2 linked regions of the Tardiphaga sp. vice304 genome follow. The protein of the gene in region 2 interacts with the protein of the main gene of each other region in a pairwise test. Links are inferred from orthologs where the notes say so. Each region holds a gene or a part of one and is shown on either strand. Other genes may lie near its edges.

Evidence for each region.
Region 1: the proteins of FNL56_RS02415 (region 2) and ccmE interact in binary tests that used the Escherichia coli proteins (3 or more experiments, as listed by UniProt). The link is inferred for Tardiphaga sp. vice304 from one-to-one orthologs.

Annotation. Positions count from the first base shown.
Region 1 is NZ_CP041402.1:2,618,986-2,623,316, reverse strand. Bases 1,010-3,841 are described here. They hold ccmE (cytochrome c maturation protein CcmE), read right to left. Parts: upstream 2,756-3,841; coding sequence 2,264-2,755; downstream 1,010-2,263. Other genes in these bases: ccmI (c-type cytochrome biogenesis protein CcmI), read right to left, coding at 2,817-3,841; FNL56_RS12405 (heme lyase CcmF/NrfE family subunit), read right to left, coding at 1,010-2,267. Also shown: FNL56_RS12410 (helix-turn-helix transcriptional regulator), read left to right, coding at 1-254; more of FNL56_RS12405, read right to left, coding at 258-1,009; more of ccmI, read right to left, coding at 3,842-3,917; FNL56_RS12390 (aldehyde dehydrogenase family protein), read right to left, coding at 4,161-4,331. UniProt on the Escherichia coli protein: Heme chaperone required for the biogenesis of c-type cytochromes. Transiently binds heme delivered by CcmC and transfers the heme to apo-cytochromes in a process facilitated by CcmF and CcmH.
Region 2 is NZ_CP041402.1:528,050-532,313, reverse strand. The notes cover bases 1,093-3,857. They hold FNL56_RS02415 (heme ABC transporter permease), read right to left. Parts: upstream 2,962-3,857; coding sequence 2,224-2,961; downstream 1,093-2,223. Other genes in these bases: ccmB (heme exporter protein CcmB), read right to left, coding at 3,054-3,725; ccmD (heme exporter protein CcmD), read right to left, coding at 2,045-2,224; FNL56_RS02425 (DsbE family thiol:disulfide interchange protein), read right to left, coding at 1,464-2,048; FNL56_RS02430 (ComEA family DNA-binding protein), read right to left, coding at 1,093-1,157. In the rest of the region: signal recognition particle-docking protein FtsY, read left to right, coding at 1-104; FNL56_RS02435 (septation protein A), read left to right, coding at 118-729; more of FNL56_RS02430, read right to left, coding at 786-1,092; heme ABC exporter ATP-binding protein CcmA, read right to left, coding at 3,925-4,264. UniProt on the Escherichia coli protein: Required for the export of heme to the periplasm for the biogenesis of c-type cytochromes.

The DNA.
Region 1 (4,331 bases), 2.1 Mb from region 2 along the record:
AGTTTCGCGGCATGACGCAGGCTGATCTGGCCACCGCCGAAGGCGTGCAGATCACGCAGAACTATCTGTCCGACCTCGAAACCGGCAAGCGGAAAGGCCCGATCGCCCTGCATCGTAAACTCGCGAAGGCGCTCGACGTGCCGCTGGATTGTCTGGATCCCATTGCAGTCACCGACCAAGAGGCAGAGCCGGAACGTTTTGCTCGCCGCAAATCAGTGATCGCGGGCATGAAGCGGTTGCGAGGGCAGCGCTGACTCTCACTCCGCCGGCTGCAGCGCGCGCGAGGCTTTCGCGGGCTGCAGCGCGCGCGAGGCTTTCGCGGGCTTCGGCGCGCCGACGCGCAGGCGGCGATCCGACAGCGACAGCAGCCCGCCGAACGCCATCAGCAGCGGGCCGAACCAGATCAACAGCACCATCGGCTTGTGATAGATCCGAACCGCAAGGCCGCCATCGGCCGCGGTATCGCCGAGCGAGATGTAGATCTGGCTGAAGCCGCGCGACAGCAGCGCTGCTTCGGTGGTCGAGGATTGCCGCGCGGTAAAGTTGCGCTTCGACGGCGACAGCGTGCCGATTACGTCGCCGTTCAGCCGAATCGTGAAATGCGCCAGCATCTCCTGGAAATTCTCGGCGCGCCGTTGCGTGATGTCGTCGAGCCGCAACTCATAGCCGGCGAGTTTCGCGGTGTCGGTCGGCTTCAGCGTGCCGATATATTCGCTGTTCCAGGTCGTTTCGCAGACGATGCCGATCAACGCCACGCCAACCCCGGCATGGGCGAAGGCCGTGCCCCAGGTCGAGCGCGGCAGGCCGCGGGCGCGGCGCCATGTCGTGCCGAGGGGCGCCCGGAACAGGCTGACGCGCTCGGCGATATCGGTGACGGCGCCGGCGATCACGAATACCGCAAGGCCGATCGCCAGCGGCGCCAGCGCCGCGCCGCCCGAGGTCCAGGCCCACACCATCGCCACCGCGACGAGGGCGGCGATGCCGGCGGCCATCAGCCGCTGCGCGACGCCGGCGAGATCGCCGCGCTTCCACGCCAGCAGCGGCCCAAACGGCACCGCCAATAGCAGCGGCACGAACAGCGGGCCGAAGGTCAGGTTGAAGAACGGCGCGCCGACCGAGATCTTGGCGCCGGTGATCATCTCCAGCGCCAGCGGATACAGCGTGCCGACGAACACCGTGGCGCAGGCAGTGGTGAGGAACAGGTTGTTCAGCACCAATGCGCCCTCGCGCGAGATCGGCGCGAACAGTCCGCCCTGCTTCAGCGCGTGCGCCCGCCACATGTACAGCATCAGGCTGCCGCCGATGAAGAAGCACAGGATCATCAGGATGAACACGCCGCGCGTCGGATCGGTGGCAAAAGCATGCACCGAGGTCAGCACGCCGGAGCGCACCAGGAAAGTGCCGAGCAGCGACAGCGAGAACGTCAGGATCGCCAGCAAGATGGTCCAGACCTTGAGCGCATTGCGCTTCTCCATCACCACCGCGGAATGCAGCAGCGCGGTGCCGGCCAGCCACGGCATCAAGGAGGCGTTCTCGACCGGGTCCCAGAACCACCAGCCGCCCCAGCCGAGTTCATAATAGGCCCAGTACGAGCCCATCGCGATGCCGAGCGTGAGGAACACCCACGCCACCAGCGTCCACGGCCGCACCCAGCGCGCCCAGGCGGCGTCGATGCGGCCTTCCATCAAAGCGGCGACGGCGAAGGAGAACGAGATCGAGAAGCCGACATAGCCGAGATAGAGCATCGGCGGATGCACCGCGAGGCCGATATCCTGCAGCACCGGATTGAGGTCGCGGCCCTCGATCGGCGGATTGGCTAGGCGCAAAAACGGGTTCGAGGTCATCAGGATGAACAGATAGAACGCGCTGGCGATCCAGCCCTGCACTGCCAGCACATTGGCGCGCAGCGTCAGCGGCAGGTTGTTGCCGAAGGCGGCGACGAGGCCGCCGAACAGCGCCAGGATCGAGACCCACAGCAGCATCGAGCCTTCGTGGTTCCCCCATACGCCGGTGATCTTGTAGAGCAGCGGCTTTGACGAATGCGAGTTCTCGACGACGTTGGCGACGGAGAAATCCGACGTGATGTACAGCGCCGTCAGCGCGGCGAACGACAGCCCGACGAACAGCAGCTGCGCCAGCGCGGTCGAGCGGCCGACGTTCATCAGCGCGGGATCGCGCAATTGCGTGCCGAGGATCGGCACCGTCGACTGGATCAGCGCCAGCGCCAGCGCCAGCACCAATGCGTAGTGACCTGCTTCGGCGATCATCGCGTGATACTCGCAGGCGCGTTCGGCGCGCTCGTCGCGACCGGCTTGCCGCCCTCGCCTTCCTGCCACCTTCCCTGCTTCTTCAGCGCGTCGGCGACTTCCTTCGGCATGTAGTTCTCGTCATGCTTGGCCAGCACGGTATCGGCCCTGAACACACCGGACGCATCCAGCGCGCCTTCGGTGACCACGCCCTGCCCCTCGCGGAACAGGTCGGGCAGGATGCCCTTGTAGGTCACCGGCAACGTCGCGCCGCCGTCCGACACCTTGAAACTGATCGCCAGATTGTCGCCGCGCACCAGGGAGCCCTGCTCGACCATGCCGCCGAGCCGGAAGCGCTTGCCGACCGGCGGCTGCTTTTCCATCGCCATGGTCGGCGTCGAGAAGAACACGATGGAGGAACTGAGCGCGTTGAGCACCAGCCCGGCGGCGATCGCCAGAACCACCAGCGCGCCCCCGATCATCGTCAATCGTCGTTGCTTGCGAGTCATGATTGCCTCTCAAGAAGCATGATGTCATCCGAAAACCGCTGCACACTTTTCGGCATCATGCTTACCCGTCAAATCCGAAGCTCTTGAGCCCGTCGTTGAGCTGCTGCAGCTTGCCGGCGTCGGTGCCGACCGCCTGGCGTGCCTCGATCAGCGCGCCCTTCGCCTTGTCGCGATCGCCCAGCACCATATAGGCACGCACCAGCCGCAACCATCCCTCGACGTCGCTGCCATCCTGCTTCAGGCGCGTGGCGAGGCGATCGACCATGCCCAGCACCATCGCGTTGCGGTCGCCCGCTTCCATGCCCTGCGCCGCAGCCATCGTCTCGCTGGACAGCGCCGGCAGCGCGGGGCCGCCGACCCGCGCCAGCGCGGCCTGCACCGTCGTGCGCCACGGCGCGTCCGCCGGCGCCTTGGCGAGCATGCCGCCCCAGATCGCGGCGGCGTCCTGATTGCGGCCATCCTGCTCGGCGGCAAGCCCGAGGAAGTAGCGCGCCTTGACCTCATTGGCGTCTTGCGCCACCGCGCGTTCGAATTCGGCCTTGGCGTCGGCGGTGATCACGCCATTGGCGGCGGCCGCGATGGCCTCGCCGAGATCGGCACGGCGGCCGGGGCTGTCGCCGGCATGGGCGATGGCGTTGCGGTAGGCGGCGACCGCCTCGTCGAAACGACCGAGCTTGACCAGCACCGGCGCCAGCACGTTCCAGCCGCGGCCGTCGGTCGGGTTCTGTTCGAGATGCGCCTGCACCTGCGCCACCAGATTATCGAGCGGCTGCGCCACGGTAGGCGTCTGGCTGCGCGACGCCAGCGGGACGTCAGGCATATCGGGCGAGCCGAGCCGTCCATAAAACGCCACGGCGATCAGCGGCAGTCCGATCAGCGCAACCAGCGCGACAGCGCGGCGAAAGATCGGGCGGTTCTTGGCGGGAACCGCGCGTTCGGCCTCGTCGGCGGCGAGCAGCCTGCGGCTGATCTCGACCCGGGCGGCGGTGGCTTCATTCGGGCCGATCAGCCCGATCTCCGCATCGCGGCCGACCTCGGCCAACTGGTCCTTGTAGACCGCGGCCTCGGTGCCGCCGGCCGTCGAGCGCGCCCGGCCGAGCGGCCACAGCACGGCAAAGATCGCCGCGGCGGTCATCAGCGCGAACACAAACCACAGCGTCATCGACAGTTTCCGTCCCGGTGTCACCGCCTCAAAGCGGTCGTCACGGGTCGGGTTACACCATTTCTGAACCGGCCGCGCAATTGACATTTACGGCACTGCGTGAGGGAAAAGTTGATGTGAATCAACGTGTAGGGCCCAGGCGGCGGGTTCGGCAGAGACCTCTGATGAAGTTCAAGCAGCAGGCGGCGCTTCGATGAACGCCGAGAACCGGGAACACCGTCGCGGAATTCACGGTCCGATTGGCTACTTGTTGCGGAGCAGAAGCTTCAGGATGCCGTCCGCGTGCGTTCCAAAGGGCGGTCGCATCATTTTCGCGATGTTCCATCGGGGTTGGCGGAACAGGACGCGCTCGTGCGAAAATGAATCGAAACCCGCCTTGCCATGATAGCGCCCCCAGCCGGAAGGGCCGATCCC
Region 2 (4,264 bases):
TCAAACTGCCGGTGCATTTCATCGGCGTCGGCGAGGGGATCGACGATCTCGCGCCGTTCACCGCACGGGATTTCGCGCAGGCGATTGCGGGAATCGACAATTGAATCGAGAGCTGAGATGACCGAGATCCTCGACAGGAAACAGCCACACCCGCTGTTCAAGTTCGCCACCGAACTCGGGCCGCTGCTGGTCTTCTTCGTCGCCAACGCCAAGGCCAATCTGTTCGTCGCCACCGGCGCCTTCATGGTGGCGGTGATCATCGCGATGGTGGCATCCTATGTGGTGACGAAGCACGTACCGATGATGGCGATCGTCACGGCCGTCGTGGTCATCGTGTTCGGCTCGCTGACGCTGTTGCTGCACGACGAGACCTTCATCAAGATGAAGCCGACCATCGTCTATGCGCTGTTCGCCGCGACCCTTGGCGGCGGGCTTTTGTTCGGCCGCTCTTTCATCGCCATCATGTTCGACCAGGTATTCAATTTGACGCCGCAGGGCTGGCGCGTGCTGACGTTGCGCTGGGCGCTGTGGTTTGCCGCGATGGCTGTTCTCAACGAGCTGATCTGGCGCACCCAGACCACCGAGTTCTGGGTCGCCTTCAAGGTGTTCGGCATGGTGCCGCTGACCATGATCTTTGCGCTGACTCAGATGCCGCTGGTCAAGCGCCACGCGCTGGCACCGGTGTCGCTGGAAAAAAGCGCTGCCGACGAAGGCGAAGTGACGAAGTAAAAACGCACCGGCGCGACTGCGCCGATGCGTCTGTCTTCATGCGATCAAGGGGTCGCTCAGCTCTTCTGCTTGGCGATCACCTTGTCCTTGATGCCTTCATAGGTCTTTTCCGGCACGATCTTCTTCTGCACCAGCTCGTCCTTGCCCTTGTAGGGACGGCCCTTCACGATCGCCGCGGAATAGGCCTTGCCGATGCCCGGCAGCGTTTCCAGCGACTCGATGCTGGCGGAGTTGAGATCGAGCAGTTCGGCCTTCGGCGCCGGCGCCATCTTGGATTCGGTGGCAGGTGCCATCTTGCCAGGCGCGGCGGGGGCCATCTTGGTGGCAGGCGCCGCGGGCTGCGCGGTCTGAGCCATCGAGGGCGAGGCGGCGAGCAGGCCAAGGGTGAGTGCAGCGGCGGTGAGTGAAGCAATCGAGAAATGACGCATCGAAATGTCCCTCCAAGGACGGTTTAAGTAACGATGCAAGCTAGCTGTCGATTCATGGCGGACGCAAGGCGCGAAAATGAACGGCAGCTAAAGGCGGAAGTTTATTTAGCTGTCATTCCGGGGCGCGAGCGACGCCAGTTGCGAGCGAACCTCAGCTACTCCAGTAGGAGTGGCGGGAAATCTCGAAATGTCCAGCGCAAAACACTTCGGGATTCCGGGTCTGCATCAGCCGGCTACGCCGTCTGCTGCATCCCGGAATGACAGTGTTGGATCGCTCGCCCTCGCCGGGCCGGGACGACGCCGGGTTTAACTTCCCTTGTTCAGCGCCTTCTCGATCTCGACCTTCAGCACGCTGTCGAAATTCGCCGCCGTCACGCCGCCGACCAGTCTGTAGCTGATGCGGCCGTCGCGGCCGACGACGAAGGTCTCGGGCACGCCGTAGACGCCCCAGTCGATCGAGGCGCGGCCGTTGCCGTCGACGCCGACGATGCCGAACGGGTTACCGTAGCGGCCGAGGAAGCGGCGCGCATTGTCGGCGCCGTCCTTGTAGTTGATGCCGACGATCTGGAGGCGCTTGTCCTGCGCCAGCGTCATGAATAGCGGCGCCTCGTCGTGGCACGGCACGCACCACGACGCCCAGACGTTGACGACGCTGACGCGGCTCATGAACAGCGCGGGATCGAGCCCCGGCACCGGCGCGCCATTCGCCGTCAGGCCTTCGAGCGCCGGCAGCGCGGTGGCCGGCGCCGGGCGGCCGATCAGCGCGGAGGGCAGCCTGGCGGGATCGCCGGCGCCGAGCTTGAACCAGAACAGAGCGGCGACCACGGCAAAGCCGAGCAGCGGCAGCGCCATCAGCAGCGGGCGGCGTTTGGGGGCTGCGGTGTCGCTCATGATACGTCCGTGGCGCTGCGGCCGGAGCGGCGGCTGACGCCGGAGGCCTCGAGCTGATGCAGCCTGGCCTTGACGCGGCGATGGTCGATCGCGATCCAGACGATCAGGATCGCAATCACGGCCGCAACCAGCGCGTAGGACGTCACGATGAAGCTGGCATAGGGACCGAGGCTCATCATGGCAGCGCCGGTCGCTGGCTGGCCTGCAGCATCTGCAGCGAGCGCACGCGGCGGCGCAGGATCTCGTTACGCATCGCGGCCAGATGCAGCGTCAGGAACAGCAGCGAGAACGCCACCCCCATCACCAGCAGCGGATAGAGAAACGACTTGTCGAGCGACGAGCCCCCCATCTTCAGCACCGAGGCCGGCTGGTGCAGCGTATTCCACCAGTCGACCGAGAATTTGATGATCGGGATGTTGATGGCGCCGACCAGCGTCAGCACGGCTGCGGCGCGCGCCGCGCGCGACGGATCCTCTACCGCGCGCCACAGCGCGATCAGGCCGAGATACATCAGGAACAGGATCAGCATCGAGGTCAGCCGCGCGTCCCATTCCCAATAGGTGCCCCACATCGGCCGGCCCCATAGCGAGCCGGTAACCAAGGCCAGAAAGGTGAAGGCGGCGCCGATCGGGGCTGCGGCCTTGGCGGCGACGTCGGCCAGCGGATGCCGCCACACCAGCGTGCCCAGCGACGCCACGCTCATCGCGCCCCAGACGAACATCGCCAGCCAGGCGTTGGGGACGTGGACGAACATGATCTTGACGGTGGCGCCCTGCTGATAATCGTCCGGCACCATCGCCGACTGGTACAGGCCGATCGCCAGCAGCAGCGCGGTCAGTCCCGCCAGCCACGGCAGCACGCGCGTGGTCAGCGACAGGAACCGGGTAGGATTGGCGAGTTCACTTAAGCTCATGGCACTTCCAATAATCGCCGCGGCGGCTGCAGGCAATGCGACTGGCATAGCATCGTGCGGCCATGCGGAGAGTTGATCGGGCGCAACACCGGTCAATCCAGTCCGTGGCGCAGGCTGGCGGCGGCGGCGAACGGGCCGATCACCAGGCTCGCCAGCGACAGCGCGCACAGGATCGAGAACGGCGTGCCGAACGACAATTGTCCGGCGTCGATGGCGGCATTCGCCGCGGCGACGCCGAAAATCAGCACCGGGATCGACAGCGGCAGCACCAGAACGGCGAGCAGCAGTCCGCCGCGCTGCAGCGAAACCGCGAGTGCTGCGCCGATCATGCCGGTGAAGGTCAGCGCCGGGGTGCCGGCCAGCAGCGTCAACGCCACGGCCAGCGTGGCAGTGCCGTCGAGATTGAGCAGCAGGCCGAGCACCGGGGTGGCGACGATCAGCGGCAGGCCGGCGGCGATCCAGTGCGCGAAGGCCTTGGCGGCGCAGGTCAATTCCAGCGGCGTCCGGCTCATCAGGATGAGGTCGAGCGAGCCGTCGTCCTGGTCGGCCATGAACAGCCGGTCGAGCGTCAGGAGGCTGGCCAGCAGCGCGCCGATCCACAGGATCGCCGGCCCCAGCCGCGCCAGCAGCGCGAGATCCGGGCCGAGCGCGAACGGCATCAGCACGACCACGGTGAGGAAGAACAGCACCCCGATCAAAGCGCCCCCGCCGACCCGCATGGCAATGCGGATGTCGCGGCGAATCAGCGCGCCGAGGGCGGTCATGAGGGGCGCCCCCTTCTTCCTTCTCCCCTTGTGGGAGAAGGTGGCGCGGCCGCAGGCCGCGTCGGATGAGGGGTAGCTAGGCGACGTCGGTTGCGGCACCCCTCACCCGTCTCGAACATGCTCCGCATGTTCGATCCACCCTCTCCCACAAGGGGAGAGGGAAGGAAGAAGGCCGGTCGAGTTGCCAACATTCGCCCCCTCACGACGCTCCCCCGATGCGCAATTCCCGCGCGTCGATCCCGAGCGGCGCGTGGGTCGCAGCTATAATCATGCCGCCGCGGCCGAGATGCGCGGTCATCAGGCCGGCAAACACCCGCTGGCTGGCCAGGTCCAGCGCTGAGGTCGGCTCGTCGAGCAGCCAGATCGGGCGGTGCACGGCGAGAAGCCGCGCGATCGACAGCCGGCGGCGCTGGCCGGCGGAGAGAAAGCCTGCCGGCAGCGCGGCGGCGTGGCTCAACCCCACCGCGGCAATGGCTTCGGCGGGATCGCCCGGCGTACCACCAAAGAACTCCGCCCAGAAAATGAGATTTTCCGTCACC